DNA from 4 places in the Neobacillus sp. GCM10023253 genome. Region 1 is predicted to be linked to each of the others. Evidence: predicted binding sites of a transcription regulator. Region 1 holds the regulator's gene; each other region holds the start of a gene.
The links. Region 1 encodes Rex, which represses fermentation and respiration genes when NADH is low (regulators of the CRP and FNR family bind a similar motif). Its sites were predicted from a motif close to TTGTGAAATATTTCACAA; they were not measured.
Positions count from the first base shown of each region.

Region 2: the regulator Rex is predicted to act here: its motif matches at 4,102-4,119, upstream of ACFPA1_RS24170 (cytochrome C).
Region 3: the regulator Rex is predicted to act here: its motif matches at 1,235-1,252, upstream of ACFPA1_RS24520 (AtpZ/AtpI family protein).
Region 4: the regulator Rex is predicted to act here: its motif matches at 3,548-3,565, upstream of ACFPA1_RS00790 (TIGR04053 family radical SAM/SPASM domain-containing protein).

Region 1 is NZ_JBHSHV010000011.1:5,146-10,735, reverse strand. Features, by position in the region: gene groES (co-chaperone GroES) at 1-272, opposite strand, end outside; gene ACFPA1_RS13795 (CPBP family intramembrane glutamic endopeptidase) at 575-1,297, shown strand; gene ACFPA1_RS13790 (YdiK family protein) at 1,294-1,494, shown strand; gene ACFPA1_RS13785 (acyl-CoA dehydrogenase family protein) at 1,525-3,141, opposite strand; gene ACFPA1_RS13780 (DUF4395 domain-containing protein) at 3,276-3,701, opposite strand; gene ACFPA1_RS13775 (redox-sensing transcriptional repressor Rex) at 3,854-4,507, opposite strand; gene moaC (cyclic pyranopterin monophosphate synthase MoaC) at 4,540-5,028, opposite strand; gene ACFPA1_RS13765 (ABC-F family ATP-binding cassette domain-containing protein) at 5,193-5,590, shown strand, end outside.
Region 2 is NZ_JBHSHV010000027.1:131,656-137,245, reverse strand. Features, by position in the region: gene fdhD (formate dehydrogenase accessory sulfurtransferase FdhD) at 1-764, opposite strand, end outside; gene pdxK (pyridoxine/pyridoxal/pyridoxamine kinase) at 1,016-1,858, shown strand; gene ACFPA1_RS24185 (YojF family protein) at 2,188-2,535, shown strand; gene bshB2 (bacillithiol biosynthesis deacetylase BshB2) at 2,572-3,240, shown strand; gene ACFPA1_RS24175 (Crp/Fnr family transcriptional regulator) at 3,296-4,039, opposite strand; gene ACFPA1_RS24170 (cytochrome C) at 4,323-4,772, shown strand; gene nosZ (Sec-dependent nitrous-oxide reductase) at 4,788-5,590, shown strand, end outside.
Region 3 is NZ_JBHSHV010000027.1:200,832-206,421, reverse strand. Features, by position in the region: gene atpB (F0F1 ATP synthase subunit A) at 1-461, opposite strand, end outside; gene ACFPA1_RS24525 (ATP synthase subunit I) at 483-857, opposite strand; gene ACFPA1_RS24520 (AtpZ/AtpI family protein) at 860-1,084, opposite strand; gene ACFPA1_RS24515 (S8 family serine peptidase) at 1,444-3,774, opposite strand; gene upp (uracil phosphoribosyltransferase) at 4,048-4,677, opposite strand; gene glyA (serine hydroxymethyltransferase) at 4,837-5,590, opposite strand, start outside.
Region 4 is NZ_JBHSHV010000003.1:83,661-89,250, forward strand. Features, by position in the region: gene ACFPA1_RS00755 (YitT family protein) at 1-429, shown strand, start outside; gene ACFPA1_RS00760 (BsuPI-related putative proteinase inhibitor) at 523-1,212, shown strand; gene ACFPA1_RS00765 (DUF3813 domain-containing protein) at 1,386-1,571, opposite strand; gene ACFPA1_RS00770 (hypothetical protein) at 1,574-1,726, opposite strand; gene ACFPA1_RS00775 (Cof-type HAD-IIB family hydrolase) at 1,840-2,652, opposite strand; gene ACFPA1_RS00780 (metal-sulfur cluster assembly factor) at 2,820-3,128, shown strand; gene ACFPA1_RS00785 (DsrE family protein) at 3,144-3,482, shown strand; gene ACFPA1_RS00790 (TIGR04053 family radical SAM/SPASM domain-containing protein) at 3,648-4,772, shown strand; gene ACFPA1_RS00795 (Crp/Fnr family transcriptional regulator) at 4,815-5,513, opposite strand.

The DNA of each region.
Region 1 (5,590 bases):
GCAAGGATGTCGCTTTCACGTAAAATTAAGTATTCAGTACCTTGGTATTTCACTTCAGTACCAGCGTATTTTGAGAAGATGATGCGGTCGCCTTCAGAAACTTCAACAGCTACGCGCTCGCCATTGTCAAGCACACGGCCAGTACCTACAGCTACAACTTTTCCTTCTTGAGGCTTTTCCTTTGCTGTATCCGGTAATACGATACCGCTTGCAGTTTTTTCTTCTGATTCAACGAGTTCGATGATAATGCGATCACCTAATGGTCTTAACATTCAAACAACCTCCTCAAATATGTGTTATTCGGTCATTTATTAGCACTCGACTATGATGAGTGCTAACACAATTATTATAATAATCAATCTAAAAATCTTTTGCAAGTCTGATGCATAAAATTTATTAAAAAAAGTTACCCTTTTTTTCCACCTTATAAAGTATGGATAAAATCCATATTTCTATTCAATTCTTTTCAAAGCAGGCATTCAAAATTGAAACTAATTTGTCATTAAAGGTAGAATGAAGAATAGTGATTGATTACATTTCGATTGGAAAAAATAGATGGAAAAGGAGTTTTGACTTGAAAAGGGAATACTGGATTGTCCTTATTGTTTATATTGCCATGCAGCTTTCCAGCTTTGCCGGGATTCCTGCATTTATGTTTGGATTTCGCCTTTTTGGATGGAGGCAGGAATTTGTGGTACCGGTTTGGCTAATCACAAGTTTCACCCTTGCCTTTCTCATCATTCTTGTTATCCTAAGAAAAGAAATGAAGCCTGGGGTCCATAGTGAAAGAAACACTTCAATCGGTCATTCGATAAAGTGGGCGATTTTAGGGGTTTTCCTTGCCCTATTTGCCCAATATACGGCTGCCATCATTGAGCGCCTTATTGGGATTGAATTGGGCTCTAAAAATACACAGGAAATCCTCACGATCATTAATGCCTTTCCTTTGGCCATTCTTGTAACGAGTATTATCGGCCCTATTTTAGAAGAAATTGTGTTTCGGAAAATTATCTTTGGGGCTTTTTATAAACGGTTTAATTTCTTTATTTCTGCCCTAATCAGCTCGGTGGTCTTTGCGCTTGTCCATATGGAGCCTGAGCATCTGCTTATTTACTCGGCGATGGGCTTTACCTTTGCTTTTCTTTATGTAAAAACCAAACGCATCCTGGTGCCGATTTTCGCCCATGTATCCATGAACACGATGGTCGTCCTTGTTCAGTCGGTTTATAAGGATGACATTGAGCGGCTGATGCGTGAGGCAGAGGCAGTTCAAAACTTTATCGGAGGATTTCTATGAAACGTTCACCTTTGTTTTCTGGTTTGATTTATTTAATACTTGGTGCCCTGTTCACCTATTTTGCTATCGATGATGTCCAAAATAATGGCTGGGGCTTCTTCAGCTACCTTTTGGTCATCCTCGCCACCTTTGATTTTGGGTCAGCCTTAAAGATGATTGTTTTTCATTTTAAGTATAAGGGGCAAATGAAAAAATGAGGCTGTCACATTTAAACAGCCTCATTCTTATTAATCTTCGATTTCCTTTAGCGCAATCTGCTGATAAGTTTTAAAGAATGAATCACAGAATAAATCCCATTCGGCAGCGGCTTCCATCGAGGCCTCGCTTACTTCTCCTAAAACCGGTCGTTGTAATAAGTCTTCAAGCTGTTCGGAGAACTTTTTAATAGATTCTATCGGTGCACCTTCCAATACGCTAGCCACAAACTCGGCAGGTGAATACCAATCAGAAACCCTGGCCAAATCGCGGTAGATTTGCGTTAGAAGCAGATTACGCGGTCCCTCCCACTGTTCGTTTACGACCACATCGCGGAAGATACGCGGCAGCGACGAAAATTCCTCCATCACTCCATGACCAGCAAACACGGAGATAGCCTCCCGTAAAATTTCCGCCCCCTCATTCGTTGCACAGATTTTCTGCAGCAAGACAAGTTCACGCAGATTAAATAACTTTTTCCTAACTTCAATTGGATGGTCCGATTTAATTCCTGGATTAAGCGGCTTATCCAGCTGCAAGAAAAGATTATAGATTTTGAATGCCCCCGCCGTCGTTCGCTCAGCGGCATGCTGGAGTCGTTTCAACTTGCTTGCTGCGAGTGGATAGTCTTTTACCTTCTTTCCAAAAACACTTCGGAAATCACTGTACAAATTTGCCTCCCGAGAGGCCCTCAGCATAAACCCAGCACAGGCAATTCCAATTTCCAACCGCGACAAGGTCAATACAATTCCGACTGCAACTGCAATCCCCTTATCCTTTGGACCGATTGGATAGGCGCGCGCCCCCTTATATTGAATCTCCCCTGTTGGCAGCTCGGCTGTGCCAAGCTTCCATTTGATCCGATTAATCTCGTACCCGTTGCGTTTCTCCTTCTCCTTATCCCCCGGAAGCCAGGATGGTACGATAAATGTCGAAACTTTGTCAGTTCCCGATATTTTTGCCGTTACCACCGAATAATCGGCATGAGCCGCAGAACAGAAAAACTTATTCCCATACAAACGATAACACTTGCCTTCCGGAACCGCTTCCAAAACATTGGCCGGCAAATCAGAACCACCCTGGATTTCTGTCATAAATTGAGCGCCAATGGCAAATTCGCCATTTAGCCCTTCTTTTGTATGATTTAATATATCTTGAAGTTCTGGATAATCCTCATCCGGAAACTGGTCAAGCAAAGCCACTAAACCATGTGTACAAGTAAGCGGACAGGTTACTCCCGCCTCACCCAGCTGGTGAATTAGCATTCTTTTCACAAAGCTTTCCCAAGGTGTCATATTTCTGGAAAAAAGACCTTCTCCGAAAATTTCATTCTCTAATTGATGAACTTCTTGAGGACGGACAATCCGGTCAATCCGATTATTAAAAGCATCAAAGTGAAGCATGTAGGGGCGGACTTCCGGCCTGGCAATTCTTTCAGCTAACCGGTTCCATTTTGCAGATACTGTTGGCGAAAAGGATAATAGTTTTTCGTGGACTTGGCTGTGCTGAGAACCCGTAAATTTCTTAACCGCTTTTTGTAAAAACGGTTCATCACGATACCAATCAAGGTTGTCACGTTTTTCGAGAAATTCATCAAAGCTGTAAGAATTTTTTCCTTTCGCTTCTGTCTCTTGGGAAACAAGCTTCATAAAAACGCCACTCTCCTCATGAATGATAATTCATAATTTTCAATTTAATTTTAAATGTAAGGATATGGCAGCGTCAAATATAAGTAGAAAACAAAAAAAAGGCCGAACTAATCAGACCTCATAAAAAGATATCTTTATTGCTGCGCCCTTCTATAACGGTATTGGTTCCACTGAAAATAAATAAAGCATCCGATGCAAAAACCTAGAATTGCCACAAAGGCAGCCACCGCGACAAGAATCGTGAACACATAGCCAACACCATTCCATCCCAGCAGGAATCCTACAAATCCAATTCCCAAACACGATACGGCAATTTTTTGATTAAATTGCTGCTGCTCCCAATCCTCAGGGATATAAGCCTTTGGGTCCTTTCTTAAAAATAGTTTTGCTATTTGCATAATCGGATTAAATCCGAATAAAAGACCAGACATACCGGCAACAAACGGCACTAACAAAAACCATTCCTGTCCGGATAACCATGTTAACACAACACTTAAAACAATCGTCCACTGGTTTGTTTTCACAAGCGGCCGTGGGATTGAACGAACTTTTTCTGTCATTTTAATTCCAACCTTTCCTATTGGATTACGATAATTACTCGTGTAATCATTTTACCCGCTTCAACTCCCTTTGTATAGTGATCTGTTTAGGAAAAATGTTTCCAAACGAAAAATGGGCCTCTCACCATTTTGGCGAGAAGCCCATTGATTATTTATTCTTCTACTTCGTGGTTTGGATAATGCTTTAAAAAGTAAACAAGTGATTGCAGCTCCACCGCCAGGTCAATATGATGCACGCGGATCGATGAAGGTACATTCAGTCTCGCTGGTGTAAAGTTTAAAATCCCTTTTACATTCGTTTTCACAAGCTTGTCTGTAATCTGCTGTGCAACCGGGGCCGGCACCGTCAAAATCGCCACCGAAATATTTTCCTCAATCAAATACTGTTCTATATCGTCCATCGAATAAACGGGAACATCGCCTATCGAACCGCCAATTTTTCCGGGGTCCACATCGAAGGCACAAGCGATTTTTGTATTATTATTTTTTAAAAAATTGTAGTGTAAAAAGGCTGTGCCGAGATTACCCACCCCGATTAACGCTACCTTTGTTAATTCATCTTGATCAAGTGTTTTCCGGAAAAACGATAACAAATAGTTTACGTTATAGCCGTACCCCTTTTTCCCAAGGGCCCCGAAATAAGAGAAATCCCTGCGAATAGTGGCCGAGTCCACCTTTACTGCTTCACTCAATTCTGCAGATGACACCCTCTGCTTGCCAGAAGAATGAAGGTTTTGTAAAAATCGATAATATAAGGGCAGACGCTTTGCTGTTGCCTGTGGTATTTTCATCGTTTCATTGGACATATTTCTCCCACCCTTCAATTTTAATGGATATATTAGATTTCTCTTCTAAAATCACCGTTTTTGCCGCCGGTTTTTTCCACCAGAAAGGTTGGTCCAATCACCATCCCTTTATCAACTGCCTTACACATATCATAGACGGTCAGGGCACAAACAGAGGCGGCTGTTAGCGCTTCCATCTCAACCCCCGTACTGCCTTTGGTTTTCACTGATGCAGCAATATGCAGTGTATATTGTTCCTGCCCGGCCTGCTCCCACGAAAAACTAATATTGATACCTGTCAATGGAATCGGGTGGCACATTGGAATGATATCCCATGTCTTTTTCGCTGCCATCACTGCAGCAACCTGGGCAACTGCTAAGACATCGCCCTTTTTCATTTCGTGGTTTGTAATTTTTTCATAAATTTCAGTGCATACGGATATGCTTGACTGGGCTATCGCCGTGCGTGCCGTTTCCGGCTTATCGCTGACATCGACCATCTTGGCCCGGCCTTCTTCATTAAAATGAGTAAATTCAGCCATAAAGAAAATCCTCCTACAAAAAATAATACATTATTTTTTTGTCTATGTGTGTGAAACTTTGAACTAACAGTATATTTTTTTATCATTCCATTAAAAAATTTCACTTCATTGCCGACTTCCGGGTAATACGGTACACTAGTCGTAAGGTAATAGAGGTGAAAAAGATGATTTTATTACAGGTTAACCAACTACAAAAATATTATGGTGCTGAACTTATTTTATCGAATATAAAACTGGAATTACAATCCCGTGACCGTGTTGCTTTAGTCGGCCGTAACGGAGCTGGGAAATCAACATTATTGAAAATAATCGCCGGAGAAATGGGCTATGACGGCGGCGAAATCATTAAACCAAAGGATGCTACCATTGGTTATTTGGCGCAAAATACGGGTTTAGAGTCCCATTTGTCCATCTGGGAGGAAATGCTGACGGTTTTCGAGCATCTTCAGGCGATGGAAAAATCGCTCCGGAAGCTGGAAGAACAAATGGCCAATCCTGCTGTTTTCGGGGACCCAGGAAAATATGAAAAGGTATTAAAGGAATATGATGAACTGCAAGTTCA
Region 2 (5,590 bases), on a different contig from region 1:
TCAAAGCTTCTCTCCAAGAGCGGCTCTGGATTTACATCATTTTCAACCCGTCCTGCCGCGGTATAGATCATCGCCATTTTCCCTCTTAAATAGCCGATTACTTCTATATTTAAGTACCGCGCCAGCTGGATAGCCTGCTTGGTTGCGGCCGTCCGCGAGCCGATAACAGGAAAGCCGAATTTAGCTGTTTTTGAGAGCATTTCATATGAAACCCTGCCGGTTGTAAGAAGTACAAGCCTGTCGGGGCGTAAGCGGTTTCTCAAGGCGTGTCCGATAATCTTATCAACGGCATTATGCCTGCCGATATCCTCGCGAATGGTGATATTTCCCTCTTCATCCACAATGCAGGCGCCATGCATGCCGCCTGTTTCCAAATAAAAACGGGAGTTCTGAGCAAATTCGCTGCGTTTTTTTAAAAGATAGCTAAGCTGATAGGTTTGATTTGATATGACTCTATCGAAGTTCTTTACATCCGTCATTGAAAAAAATGTAACGCCCCTGCCGCAGCCTGCTGTGTAATGCTTCTTTTTTGAAAAGACCTGCTCCTCATCAAAGGCTGCGCTTAAAGTGACATGGATGCTCCCCATATCTTCATTGATGACGATGGACTCAATATCATTTGCTGCCTGAATAAATCCTTCAGAAAACAAATAGCCATATGTCCAATCCTCGAGATCAAATTTTGTCAATTGGAAAATCGCCATTTCGTATCCATTAATGATTAATGAAATGGGATATTCGTCGGGACAACTTTTGTGGTTCATTGTTTTCCCACCACCTTTGAAGAGTATTTCTCATTAATAGAGTAATTTTGGAGGAGTTTTTTGAAAGTAATTTTTATCACTATAAATTGATTAAAATAGTAAAAAAGTTGGATATTTCACTTTTTTGTCAAACTCTTTCGACAGGCGAAAAAAATCATTTGCACCATTGCAAAAGTTTATTTTGGTTGTTTTTTTGCTGTTGAATTATAATAATAGGGTGATTATTAAGCCTTTTTTAGGAGGAGTACATAATGAGCATTAAGAAGGTAATGACAATTGCCGGTTCAGATACGAGCGGCGGGGCCGGAATTCAAGCGGATTTGAAAACATTCCAGGAGCTTGGCGTATACGGCATGACTGCTTTGACTTGCATCGTCACAATGGATCCAAAAGATAACTGGCATCATAATGTGTTCCCAATTGCGGCAGATGTTCTTGAAAAGCAACTGGAAACCGTCCTTTCTGTTGGCATCGACGCGATGAAAACAGGTATGCTGGGAACGGTCGAGTTAATTGAAATTGCTGCAAAAACCATCGATGCCCACAAGCTAGAGCGTGTCGTAATAGACCCTGTCATGGTGTGTAAAGGTGAAGACGAGGTGTTAAACCCGGAAACAACCGATGCGATGCGTGAGCTTTTATTGCCGCGCTGTTTAGTAGTGACACCAAATCTGTTTGAAGCTGGACAGCTTGCCGGCATGAAAACGCCGAAGACAGTGGAAGAAATGAAAGAGGCCGCTGTGAAAATTTTCGACCAGGGGGCAAAAAATGTCCTTATCAAAGGCGGCAGTAAACTGCAGTCTGAAGAAAATGCCGTCGATCTTCTTTATGATGGCAAGGAATTCAGAATTTACGAATCGCCAAAATATAATACAACCTTTACGCACGGCGCCGGCTGCACCTACTCATCCGCGGTCACAGCTGAACTTGCGAAAGGGAAATCCGTCTTTGAAGCAGTCGAAGTGGCGAAAGACTTTATCGCCGCAGCCATCGAACAAGGCTTCCGCCTAAACGAATACGTCGGCCCAACCTGGCACGGCGCCTACCGCGGCTCAAAAAGCAAAACCGAATACTGCGAAGACTGCGCAGAATAATTTCCTAAAGAGCTGAACACGACGTTCGGCTCTTTTTTTCATTAAAATGTGAAAATGATCGCCAACCTTGTTGATTGGAGCGGAGGGCACTCAACTCCTGCGGGATATAGAGGTCACTGGAGACCCCGCAGGCGCTTTCAGCGCCGAGGAGGCTCCAGGACCTCCCCGCGGAAAGCGAGTGCCCGGAGCGGAAATCAACATATATTTAACCGAGCATTCATTTCGCATTTTTTATCCAATTTTAGTATGATAGTTACATTCTTAAAGAAAAATATCTCGTAGACTAAATCCTATTTTTTATAAGAAATAACGGGAAGGGAGGAATCAGCTTGGAACTAGTGAACACCAAACAAGTACAGGAAGCCATTAATAGCTTCGTAAATAAAGAAGTATATATTCACCTTGAAACCACAAACGGTGCCTACGCATCACATCGCGATCAATCATTCTTTTCGGCAGGCGCTTATATCCGCAACGCCAAAGTCCAATATGAAATAGGGAAAATCACCGGAAAAGGTCCTTACCGGGTGGGCTTAAAAATTAACCTTGGCTGGATTTACGCTGAGGGCATCACTCATTTTGAAATCGATGAACTGGGACGGCTGCTGCTTGCCGGCCATGACAATGAAGGGAAACTAGCCGTCGCATTGGAAATCAGCCCGACTCCCTTTGAATAGTGGTTTCATGCGTCAGTCCTGAAAGGAGAATGTAAAATGGAAAAAGAACGCCATGTCCTAGTTGTCTTTCCACATCCGGATGATGAGGCATTTGGAGTATCCGGGACAATAGCCACCCACATCAAAAATGGCACCCCTGTTACTTACGCCTGCTTAACCCTTGGGGAAATGGGCCGCAATATGGGGAATCCGCCATTTACCAATCGGGAAAATCTCCCGAAAATCAGAAAAGCGGAACTAAAGGAAGCTGCCCGCGCTTTAGGCATCCAAGATTTACGCATGCTCGGCTACCGCGATAAAACTGTAGAATTTGAGGATGAAGAAAAGCTGGCCGACGTTATGTCCGCCTTGATTGATGAACTGAATCCTTCTTTGGTTATCACCTTTTATCCCGGCTATGCTGTGCATCCCGACCATGACGCCACCGGCGCGGCCGTCGTCCGCGCTGTCGAAAGGCTTCCTGAAGCCGCACGGCCAACCTTACACTGCGTTGCCTTCTCGAACGATTGTATTGAAAAACTTGGTGAAGCTGACATCATTAATAATATCAGCCCTGTCGCCGAAATAAAGCTTGCCGCCATCAAGGCACACCGCTCGCAAACGGAGCTAATGTTTGCCGACGTGTCCGAAAAACTAAAAAACCAAGACCCACAAATTATGGTCTGGATCAACAACGAGCGCTTTTGGACGTACAAATTTGATTAAATATATAAAGGGACCCGTCATCTCACTTTTAGAGTGGTGACAGGTCCCTTTCCTTTTAATATTCTTTATGGAGCAGCGTGCAGAATTTGCACCAGTCAAGGATGATGATTTTCCGCGATTTCAAATCAATCATTTCCTCTTTTTTAAGTTTGGAGAAGACACGGCTGATGCTTTCACGCGAGGTGCCGACGACGGTGGCGAATTCCTGTACGGTTAACGGTATTTCAACTTCCCAGCGTTTGAAGTCTGGGTTAAACTTCCGTCCGAGCCGCTCCAGCATCTTTACCGTTTTTGCATAAACATCGAGCAGGACCACATCCCTTAACTGTGAGGTCATTTCTCTTAAAGCATCGCTCATATAGCGGATCATTTGCATAGAAAGCTCCGGATATTGGTAAAGATCCTGCTCGAGCTCTTGCTTATCCAAAAAGAACAGCCGGCCATCCTCAAGCATCGTTGCTGTTGCCGGGTAACATTCTTCCTTCCGTGTGAATAAACATGCTTCGGCGAAAATATCCCCTTGCTGCTTCACACAAACGATAATTTCATTCCCGTTCTCATCCTGTTTGGCGAGCTTAACCGACCCGGAATGAATGAAGAAGACCCCTTTTGCCTTCTCATCCTCTTTGATAATCCGCATCCCTTTTTTCACTTCAAGCGTTTGAATCCGCCTTTCAATGATATTTAGCGATTTCGGGGATAAGTCTTTAAAAATCTCAATTTTTCGAAGCAAGCCTTCTTTGTCGACTTCCTGAATCACTGATAAATTCGGCTCCAGTAATTTTTTTATGCGCTCCAACCTTCCCACCACCTTTACCTAGCTTATTTTCCTCTAATTGTAAGCTATTTCTCACGTTATAGAAGTGAAAAGGGTCACAATACTGCAAATCGCAAATACATCATGGAAAAATCGTTTTTCACAGAACGTTCATTTTTAAAAAAACGCTTTAGATATATGCTTTTGGGGCCCTTTCACAGAACGTTCAAAAACCCTTCATTTCGTGTGACGAACGTCACAAATTTACAAAATTTAATGAATTAGGATGAAACTGTTCAATTGACGAAAAGGAGGGGGAACAAATTTGAAAAAAGCTCTTATTAGTTTTGCCATTAGCCTTGTGCTCGGCTTCGGGCTTGGATATCTAGTATTTGATGTCATCATGGGGAACTCCAGTGACTCAGGAAAGGCACCGCAAACCGCCCAGGCTGTTTCGAAGAAAAAAGCAGCGGATGATTCCAGCAAACCAAAAGAAACAGCAGCCACTTCCAGTGTTAATGACGATAACATCCTTAATAAAAAGGGATGCCTTGGCTGCCATAGCGTGGAAGCGCTCAACATAAAAGGCGGTGCAGTCGGACCGGATCTTTCCCAAGCCTTTGTAAACGTTGAAGGAAAGCACGGCAAACCAATTGAGGAATTCTTAAAACAGCCTACATCCGCTGTTATGTCAGGTGTTATCGGCAAAAATCCATTAACCGAAGAAGAAGAAAAGCAAGTACTAGACCTGCTCAAGCAGGCATCTGAAAAATAAGGTGGTGTTAACCGAATGAAAAAATGGGTTCCAATCGCATCCGGCCTGCTAGCCGGGTTTGCTGCAGCAACACTGTCGTTCGCTGATTTTTCGTCGAACAACACGAAGACTGAGGCCGCAAACGCCAGCAACAAGAGCAATGCCGAAAAGGTTTATGTGCCATTTGGCAAAAAAGATGATTACTATTTATTCGCATCCGGCGGCCACTCCGGACAAATGTTTATCTACGGTGTGCCTTCAATGCGAAAAATTAGAACGATTCCAGTCTTTTCTCCGGATTCCGCTACAGGCTATGGCTTTGATGAGCATTCCAAGAAAATGATGGGTGATTATACTTGGGGTGACCTTCACCACCCTGCTTTCTCGGAAACAAACGGCGACTATGACGGCAAATGGATGTTTGCCACTGATGTCGGCAACAGCCGTGCCGCAGTCGTTGACTTAAAAACATTTACAACCAAAGACATTCTCAATGTTCCAAATACAGCCGGCCCGCACTGTGCCGCGTTTGTAACGGAAAATACCGAGTACATGTTCCTGCCGACACGTTTCGCCGTGCCGCTTGGACAAAAATATGAATCTCTAGATGATTACAGCCAGAAATACCGCGGTGTGATGTCAGCCGTAACCTTTGACGAAAAGAATGTAAAGCTGAACATTGCTTACCAGGTGGCCCTTCCGCCTTGGTCCTATGACCTTTCTGATGCTGGGAAAAAGAGTTCAAAAGACTGGGCTGTTATGACAACCTACAATACGGAAGAAGCAACAACTACAATGGAAGTCAATGCCTCACAGGCTGACCGCGACTACATCGTTCT
Region 3 (5,590 bases), on a different contig from region 1:
AACGGGAATAAGAATTTCATTGGAGTGAAGAAGCCTTCTCCATATCCTTTTGCGCCCTTTAGCTTGACGCCGTAATAATGGGTAAGACCCAAAATCATGACCGCTAGGGTTAACGTAATAATCGGGTCAGCTGTCGGTGATTTCCACCAAAGCTTATCGTCAACGACGATTGCGAAAGGAAGACCCAGCATATTTGATACAAAAATATACATGATTAATGTAATCCCCAGGATGTGGAATCGCCCGCCTTCTTTCCAATCCATTGTGCTGTTGATGATGCCTTTTACAAAGTCCATCACCCATTCCATAAAGTTTTGCATCCCCGTAGGTTTCATTGCCAGCTTGCGGGTTGCTAATACGGCAATAAGAAATACAATTGCACTTGCAATTGTGATCATAAGAACGTTTGCCCCGTTAAACCAGAGACCAAACAATTCAAACTCAGGAGCCCCATGATGCATATAAACTCACCTCGCTTCCCTTCACTTTTGAGCATGCAGAGCATGATAAAAATAATCTATCATAATGACAATATAGGCTGTCATTAGTCCCAAAACAACACTAACTATTTGAAAATAATCAGGGTATTCTAACGCAATCATTACCGCTATTGCCGAGATCGCCATTCTTTGCAGCGAGCCCAATGATTTGACCTTTTTCCCTGCCGAAACGGCTTTGTCGAATTTCTCTGTCTTTCTCACTAACATCCAAAGCATAATGAAGCTAAAGCATGTCCCAAGGATCAACCCAAGGAAAGTCGTTTTGTATGTAGTGAAGCCCCAGCCAAGAACATAGATGGACAACAAGTAAAACATCCATTTTCTCTGCCTGTTGTACATTTCTCTGAAATCTGGCATGGTTATTTATCTCCTGAATAGAAATGGCGGATTGAGACAAGCATAGAATAAACCCCTGCCGCAAGACCCAGGAGCAGTCCGATTATTAAGAATATTGGTTCTGTACCCCACTTTCCGTCCAGCCACCTTCCGGCAAAAATGCCAATCAGGATGGAGCCGACCAACTGGGAAACAATTGCAGACATTAAAGCCATGGCTTGAAAAGGATTGCGGTTCTTTTGCATAATAAAATCATCCTCACTGCGTAGAGAATGAAAAACAAAAGGTGATTATGATAAATCATGCGCGGGATTTTGTCAAATTAAATTTTGATGAAAACCCTACCATGCACACCCTTTGTTAGCATACAATAGGCACCATGCATTGTCAATGAATTTACGTGAATTATTCCACAAACAATTTCCCAATTTTTTTGTGATTTGGAAGTGAAAGTCAACACTCTTATTGTATTGTAATTTTTGAAGTTTTTTTGGCTATTTTGTGTCCATTTTGTGAACATTTATTTCTGACTTTTTAAATAATTTCCCAAAGGTTAGGCGGAATTGCGGGCGGCATTCTCACTTCGTTTACCGCCCTAATTTTTGTCTTAATTTTTATAAATAGAAATCATCGTTTCAATAAAATCCTCTTTGCCCGCCTTTTTGGCGAAGACTTTGGCTCGGTAAGTCCCTTCGTATGGAAGGTCTTCAGCTTTGAAGGCTTTACGGATCAGTCCCTTCTTTACATCGGTGCTTGTGTCAAGAAAGCCGACAAAGCGGTAATCGTCAGGGTTGAATAAGGCGATTCCAAATTCCTCCGCTCCCCCCGGTACGTAGACCTCATACTGGTAAGTGCCCGGCTCATCTCCTTCTGCAAAATCAAAGCCCATAATCCTTGGGTATCCCGGCTCCTCAAGAACATACAAAAACGGGATATGAATGGACTGGCTCCCAGCATGTAAGGTTAGAAAACCATCGTGAATTTTACCTTTAAAAATCTGCGGGTCGACGGCGAGCTCCACAGTAATGTCTTTTGTTTCTTTCGGCTCCAGGGTGAATGCGAGCGGGAAACGCCACTCGAGGCCATCGATGTGCTGCGGGATGTCAAACGTGTAGCGTTTTGGACTGTCGCAGATATTTTCGACTTTTAATTGGGCTTTATGAACATTTTTCAGGCTGCTAAACTTTCCGAACCGTATGCTCCCCGGCATGACTAGCGAGTCCGTCTGGATCGCATCATCGACCTGGATGCGGCCGGCCCCCTGCTCGTATGTGCGGTAATAGGGTCCGGGGGTAAGCTTGGTTTTGTTTTGGTTCTTGCCGATTGGACCGATTTCGATTGGTTTCCGGGTTGTCCCCGGGCCCATGCTGCTACTTGGCTCACCGGGTTCCTTGGCCAGCGGTTTTGCGGTATTCATCAGCGCCGACTTAATCTGCTCCGGCGTCCAATCCGGATGGGCCTGCTTGATCAGTGCACAGGCGCCGGCTACATGCGGTGCGGCCATGCTCGTCCCCTGCAGGCTCAAGTAGCCGCCAGGAATCGTCGAATTGATGGCCACCCCCGGGGCAACGAGGTCCGGTTTGATATCCCATGTATCCGTGACCGGCCCCCTGGAGCTGAAGTCAGCAAGCCGGTCAATTTCTTCATTTATTTTGAGTCTTGCCGTCACACTGGTGTTTTTCAGTTTTTTTCGTAAAAATTCCCCCTCGCTTTTGGTAATCGACCCGATCGGTATAGCAGCGGGCGCATCGAGATTGCCGATGAAGGTGCCCTTGAGATTGTTAGCGACTACCACCGCCTTAGCCCCCGCCTCATGGGCATTTTTTGCTTTTTCCGAAAAAGTCAATTCGCCACGCTTCATTAGAACGATTTTCCCCTGAACATTCTCGAGTTCGTTGGGTTGGCCGATGCCGCCGTCGACGATTGGGAGCGTCCGGTCAAGCGCCCAATTCCCCGACCCCTCCATTGGCTGGACCCGGAGCGGATTTTGCATTCCTTCTATTAATAGTTGGGGAATTTCCATGGTAGGCGTCGAGGCGCCTACCGAAATTGCTTTTGCGGATGTTCCCGGTGAACCGACCGTCCATACATTCGGTCCAGAATTGCCCGATGCAGCGACGGCGACGATCCCATTCTCGACAGCACGGTCGAGCGCCTGACTGATTGGCAGGTCTGGACCGTTAATACTGTTGCCAAGCGAGAGGTTCATAATGTCGACCTTGTCTTTGATGGCCTGGTCAATCGCAGCCAGCACTTGCTCGGTCGTTCCCCCGCCGCCCGGACCAAGCGCGCGGTACGCAACAATTTTTGCCTCGGGGGCCACGCCTTTGATTTTTCCATTGGCGGCAATGATGCCGGCGACATGGGTACCGTGGATGGTCGCCCGGCCTTGCGTGAGTGTTTCCATCGGGTCTTGGTCGTTATCAACAAGGTCATGGCCGCCCGCATAATTCCGAGCGAGGTCTGGATGGGTGTAGTCCACCCCGGTATCGATGACCCCGACCGTCACACCTCGGCCGGTCAGACGTTCATTCTTCTTTGAAAAAAAACCGCGCACCGCCTCACCGCCAATGATTTTCACGCTTTCCTCAGTTTCGACCCGATACTCTGTTACCGGGGAGACATGCTGGATAGAGGTGAGCTGGCTGTTCCGGGTCTGGTCTTCGGTTAGCCTGGCGATGGCGTTTGGCGGCCCTTGTATCGAGAAACCGTCAATGGCTTTCTCATACACGCGGCGCAGCTTGATATCCTTATAGGGTGCGAGCAGCTGCTTGATTTCCTGTTCTGTTTTCGGATGGTTGAGCATGACGATGGCGACGGTATCTTTTGTTGATTTTTGGATTGGGGGATGGATTAGGATTTTCGGTATGGCCGGGATGCCGGTGGTCCCAACATTAATAGTTCCGAACGTGAGGAGCAGTGCGAGTACCAATTTCATGTGAAAATCCCCCTTTTTTCCATATCGTTTTCTTTGGAAGGGGAAAGTATGCAGGTTTATATGAGGGGTTGGCGAGTAAATTTGTTATTTTGGCGAGTAAAAGTAAAAAGTTGGCGAGTAAATCCTAAATTTAGACGAGTAAACTGGACATAGTGACGAGTAAAACAAAAAAAGGTAACTCCCAAATACCCAATAGGGTAACAAACCAACAATTTCCCAGAAAAAAAAGCCGGGCAGCACCCGACTTTTTAAAAAATTACCTTATTTTTAGAATTATTTCGTCCCAAACAACCGGTCTCCAGCATCACCAAGTCCTGGTACGATGTAGCCATGGTCGTTCAGCTTTTCGTCAAGGGCAGCGATGTAAATGTCGACGTCAGGGTGCGCCTCTTTCAAAGCTTCAACGCCTTCTGGTGCGGCAATCAAACACATAAATTTGATATTTTTGGCTCCCCGCTTTTTCAGGCCATGAATCGCTTCAACGGCTGAGCCGCCAGTTGCGAGCATCGGGTCAACTACGATGAAGTCGCGCTCTTCGACATCACTTGGAAGCTTGACGTAATATTCAACCGGCTTTAGCGTTTCCGGATCGCGGTATAGACCGATATGGCCCACTTTTGCAGCCGGGATTAATTTCAAGATTCCGTCCACCATGCCAATACCAGCGCGTAAAATTGGCACAAGGCCGATTTTTTTACCAGAAAGAATTTTCGATTTTGCCGGACACACAGGTGTTTCGATGTTAGTTTCTTCAAGCGGCATGTCTCTTGTGATTTCAAACGCCATCAAGGTTGCCACTTCGTCGACCAACTCTCGGAATTCCTTTGTTCCTGTATGTTTATCACGTATGTAAGTAAGCTTGTGCTGAATGAGTGGATGGTCAAAAACATATACCTTTGCCACAGCGATCGCCCCTTTTTTAAAGATTTAATTTTTGCAGTCGTCTCATTTTACAGAAAAAAAAGCCCGCGAGCAACTCGCAGACTGATGTTAGATTTTTCTGAAACAAAAGGACGGTTCTTCTGCCTCACAAAAGTGAGGCATGAGAACCGTCCCCATGCATCAATATTCAGGGTAAAGGGTAAATTTGCTTGTTAATGCGTCAACTTGTTTGCGCGCTTCTTCAAGCTTTGCTTCGTCTTCGTGATTTTTCAACGTGAAGGCGATGATGGAAGCAATTTCGTCCATGTCTTCTAGCCCGAAGCCGCGGCTTGTTACAGCAGCAGTACCAATGCGGACGCCGCTAGTGACGAACGGGCTGTTCTGGTCGAATGGAATGGTGTTTTTGTTAACAGTAATGCCGACTTCGTCAAGCACTTTTTCAGCTACTTTCCCGGTTAAACCAAGGCTTGTCACATCGACAAGCATTAAGTGGTTGTCCGTACCGCCGGAAACAAGCTTCAAACCTTCTTTTTGCAGGCTTTCTGCTAAACGCTGAGCGTTCGCCACGATTTGACGAGCATAATCTTTAAAGCTGTCCTGAAGCGCTTCGCCAAAAGCAACAGCTTTTGCAGCGATAACGTGCATAAGCGGACCGCCTTGGATTCCAGGGAAGATCGACTTATCGATTTTCTTGCCCCATTCCTCAGAGGTTAGAATCATCCCGCCGCGTGGACCGCGAAGGGTTTTATGAGTAGTAGTTGTTACGAAATCAGCATATGGCACTGGGTTTTGGTGCAGACCTGCCGCAACAAGACCGGCGATGTGCGCCATGTCGACCATTAGGTACGCGCCAACTTCATCAGCAATCTCACGGAACTTCGCAAAATCAATTTCGCGAGGATACGCGCTGGCACCGGCAACAATCATTTTTGGC
Region 4 (5,590 bases), on a different contig from region 1:
ATTGCGATGGTGCTTTCAAGAATGAAGGATAAACCGATTGGTCCATATATGCTTCTCTTAAATGGCATTATTATTATTACGGCAGGTTTCCTGTATGGCTGGGAAAAAGCTTTGTACACGCTTGTTTTTTTATACACTTCAACAAGGGTGATCGATGCGATTCATACGAGGCATGCTAAGCTTACCGCGTTTATTATTACGAAAAATGCGGATGAGCTTAAGAAAGCGATTCATAAGAAACTGGTCAGAGGAATCACCATGCTTCCGGCGAAGGGTGCTTTTTCTAACGAAACAAAAGAAATGTTAATGATCGTCATTACGCGCTATGAATTATTTGATTTAGAGAGAGTAATTAAAGAAGTGGACCCCCATGCGTTTACAAATATAATTCAAACAACCGGAGTTTACGGTTTTTTTCGCAGAGACTAAAGGAAAAAGGAGCTCAATATGCGTATATTATGTTGTATAATGTTACTTTTCTTTCCGATGGTAATAAAAGCAGATGCAAATGGGGTGGACCAATTGGCATACAAATTTTATGTAATCCCAACAAGCATGCCTGAGCAATTAACGATCGAAATGTTTTTAAAAAATGAGGAGGATTTCCCGCTCCATTTTGAATTTCCCACTTCACAATTTTATGAAATTAAAATTTTCGATACTGCAGGCCGTGAAGTATATGACTACTCAAAAGGACGGTTTTTCCTTCAGGCGTTTCAAACCATCAGTCTTAAAGCCCATGGCAGCAAGAAGTGGCTTGAGACATGGGACTATCATTTTATGGGAAAAAGAGTTCCAGCGGGGGAATATACTATCCAAGCCGTTTTAAGGGCAGCAAGCTTGAACGGCAAGCCAATAACTGACCGCTCGAAACTGACCATAACGCATAAAACATATGTACCTGAGGAAAATGCTGTTTTCCGAAATATAAAGGTATCAGGAACAAAAGGAAACTACCGAGTCAGCGGAGAAGTAAAGTCACCAAGCAGGGTGGTTTATTATTCGGTGGAGGATGGGCATAGAGAATTCCTGAGGGAGCAAAAGCTTGATGTTGCTGGAAAAGGTGACCAGTGGAGACCCTTTAAAGTAGATATTCAGATTCCAGCTGAAAAGCTTCCAAACCATGGCGGTGTCTTTCTGAATTTTTACGAAAAAAATGCTGAGGGCGGAAGGAGTAATCCTTACCCTGCATTATTAGAAAGATTTGAATGAAAAAAGCGGAAGTCGCCTCCCAAGGTACTTCCGCTTTCCTCATTTACTGTCCAGCTTCAGCGCTTAGGGGCTCGCAGGTCTACAGCCAATCCATCAAGAAGGCTAAAAGGCAGCCTTCTAGCCGGCTCGTCTTATGCCTGTCGCCCCTGTTCAAGGCGCTTCCGCTTTTCTTATCATTGGATCTGGTCAAGCTCTTGTTGCATTTCTTGGAGCTGTCTTTGCTCAGCGACCGTCGTGTTGGCATAAGCTGAACTTAAGGCATTCTTGGCTTTGGTCACTGCCGTGTCGCGTTCACCTGGGCCGGCAGTTTTTGCCGATTCAACAAATCTACGTGCTTCCTGGAATAAACGGTTACCCATCGTTAAATTCCTCCAAGCGAGGATTCTTGCACATTGGCCATTTTCTGAGCTTCTGCTTCAGCGTAGGTCATGTGATAAGGAATCCGTTCTGAATGCTTGTTGACCGAATCCTTTCCTTGCTGGACAAAGCGTTTTGATTTGTTTGATCTACCCATTCGAATCCCTCCAATATGCTAAAAGCTCGGATTGAAACAGCTTCGCTGCTTCATCCATAGTATGCTCCAACATTGAGGGGTTCATATAGGTAAACAATGGTGAATAGGTGTAATTATTTTAATCGTAACAAATCCGTCAAATATTCTGCGACTCCATCTTCTTCATTGGTAAGAGTAACATCATTGGCGATATTTTTTACTTGGTCAATGCCATTTCCCATCGCAATTCCATAACCGGCGTATTCAAGCATTTCCAAGTCATTATCTTCATCGCCAAAGGCAATCACTCTTTGCTTGGAGATACCATAATAATCCGCCGCTTTTTTTAACCCTACTGCCTTATTTAAGCCTGACTTAATGATTTCGATAACATGCCATGGGGCAGCCCAGCTGCGGTGATCGATGACTTCGGCATGTGCATCAGATAGATGGTCGCGGATCTTCTTTAATTGGTCTTCCTCTGTATGGATGAGCAGGCTAGTTGGTGAATCCTTCAAATAATTACTTAAATCGCCCGTAGTAATATTGGGATGGCCAAAATTAAAAATTTCAATCAGCTTTTGGTCATGATAATGAAAATAGACATCATCCATTACTTCAGCGATGATATTATGAAAATGAAAGCTGCGGCAGGCCTCGACAATATCTTTTGCAACATGTATATCAAGCGGCTCATGGAAAAAGCCCCATTTCGGGTTCCGGGGATGATGCATGAAAGCCCCATTGAAATTAACGATCGGGGTATCTAAATCCAACTCTCGATAATACATTTCGCTGGAACGATATGGCCTCCCAGTGGCGATCATCACGATATGGCCATCTTCTCTTGCTTTTCTTAAAACTTCCTTCGTTTTTTCCGAAATCGTTTTATCATCTTTTAATAAAGTTCCGTCTAAGTCCAATGCGATTAAATGTCTTTCTGTCATTTGAAACCTCTCTTTGGAAGTATTTGTTTCTATTATCAATATGTTATCAATTTATATTTAAACTGTAAAAAAATTCACTTCAAATGTTTCTGAAACGCGCTATACTGGTTTTCGAAATACCTTTTGTTATAATGGTTACAATAAAACTGAACAGGAGTGAAGATAAAATGAATGAAGATTTAAAAGAAAATATAATGGGCGCCCTTGAGCTTGTTATTGACCCTGAGCTTGGCGTCGATATCGTCAATTTAGGTTTAATATATAATACTGAAATGGACGACGAGGGAAAACTGACGGTTACAATGACATTAACAGCAATGGGCTGCCCACTAGCCGGAACAATTGTTGATCAGGTGAAAAGAGCATTGTCTGATATTCCGGAAGTCAAGGATGTCGATGTCAATATCGTCTGGAATCCCCCTTGGAATAAGGACATGATGTCCCGTTATGCAAAAATTGCACTGGGAATTCGTTAAGGGACCATCCGCAGCATGAAAAATAAAGTCATTTTAGTTAGTTCAAATCAGTTGGGCAAAGGCGACCAGGTTTTAGGAGAGAATGTTTTAGAGACTTTCTTTACTGTTTTAAAACAAAGAGAGGAACTCCCAGCAGCTGTTTTTTGCATGAACAGTGGGGTATTCACGTTGACTGAGGATTCCTTTGTATCCGTTCATTTAAAAGAGTTGGAGGATAAGGGTGTTAACATTTTTGCGTGTAAAACCTGTGCCGACCACTACGGTGTTAGCGAAAAATTGACAGTTGGCAAAATAAGCGGAATGGCTGACTTTGTTGAGCTTGCCTCCAAATACGAAGTTTTAACCATCTCATAAAACAGCAGAGCTTTCCGCTCTGCTGTTTTTTTTCATTCACAAATCGTCCATATAATGAAAAAGGATTGTGAGGAAGTTCACTTTTTTCAAACATAAACACCTTTATAATACGAAGTAATAGGGCTATTTAGTTTGAACTAGCCGTTTTATAGGAGGCGTTTCAAGATGGATTTTAGCCGAGACTTTAATAAAGATCCGTTTATTGTGATATGGGAACTAACTCGAGCTTGTCAATTAAAATGTTTGCACTGCCGCGCAGATGCCCAGTATACGAGGGACCCTCGAGAACTTACGCTTGAAGAAGGCAAGCATTTGATTGATCAGATATATGAAATGAATAATCCGCTTCTTGTATTTACCGGCGGAGATCCGCTTATGAGAGAGGATATTTTTGAAATTACCAAATACGCAGTCTCAAAAGGGGTACGTGTTTCGATGACACCAAGCGCTACTCCTAACGTAACAATTGATGCGATGCGTAAGGCTAAAGAAGTCGGACTTTCTCGTTGGGCGTTCAGCCTTGATGGTCCTACTGCTGAGATTCATGACCATTTTCGCGGGACAGCGGGTTCTTTTGACTTAACAATGGAACGAATTAAATATTTACATGAACTGGAAATGCCGATTCAGATTAATACCGTAGTATCCAGATATAATTACGGACATCTTGATGAAATGGCGAAATTGGTTGAAGAATTAAAGTGTGTTCTGTGGAGTGTCTTTTTCCTTGTTCCGACCGGAAGGGGACAGGCATCTGATATGATATCGCCTGTGGAGCATGAAAAGGTGCTAAGATGGCTCTATGATCTAAGCAAGCGGGTTCCTTTTGATATTAAAACCACGGAGGCGATGCATTACCGCCGTGTGGTAATCCAGCAAAAAATGCGTGAAGCCAAAGAAAAGACAGAGGAAATCAGCTATTTATCTGCGTTGACAGAAAAAGGCTTAACGGGCTCAATCGATGGTCTGGGCCGTGCACCAAAGGGTGTAAATGACGGCAATGGCTTTGTGTTTATATCCCATATTGGGGATGTCTATCCGAGCGGCCTGCTTCCGGTTAAGGCCGGAAATATTAGGGAAACCCCTCTGGCTGAAATTTACCGGGAGTCGCCAATCTTTAAGGCACTTAGAAACCCAGATGGATTTAAAGGGAAATGCGGTGTCTGCGAATTCCGATATGTTTGCGGCGGCTCAAGATCAAGAGCATACGCCATGACTGGGGATTATTTAGAAAGTGAACCATTCTGCGTTTATATTCCTAAGGCACTAAGAGAAAAACAAACACAATAAATTTATAGAGGCAATCGATTTTCGATTGCCTCCTCTTAATAACTATTCAATGCTGCAATAAACAGTGGAACAATTTTCACAGCCAATTTCATCTTTTAAGTATTGCAAATCCAGGACGGTAATTTTACCTCGTTTAATGGAAATGATATTATCACGTTTTAGCTCACTTAAGATCCGATTTGTACTTTCCCGTGAAGTGCCGCAGAAATTTGCCAGCTCTTGATTGGTCAACGGCAGGTCGATTAATATTCCATCACTTTTTGGTACCCCATAGCTATTGGTCATCCGGATTAAGGTTGAAAATAAAGCGCCGCGCTTTCCGTTTAGGACAAGGTCGCGGAATTTTGTCTGCGTTTTGCGGAAGTGATCGCTCATCCACTTCATAAATTCAAAGGCTAGCTTACTGTTTTGGAAAATTTCACTTTCAAGTACTTCTTTTTTTATTGCCGCGATTTCACCTTCTTCAAGAACCTTAGCACTTAATAAATATTTTGGACTATCAGTGAAAAGGGTTAATTCTCCGCAAATATCGTTTTCTCCGCAAATTCTTAGTGACAGCTCCCGCCCGTCTGCTGTAATTTTGCTGATTTGAATTTTACCGGAAATGATGACATATAATTCATCAGCGAGCATCCCTTCCTGAAATAGAAATCTTCCCCGTTCGCTTTTAAACTTCCGATCAGCAAATTTAAGCAGTTCTTTTATTTCAATTGAATGAGTTGGTTTCATTGTCGTAATCATTTTTCTCCACCCCTGTACTATATTTCTATATAAATAACTTGGATTCGTTAGTAACATTTTATATCAAGATTAGCCAC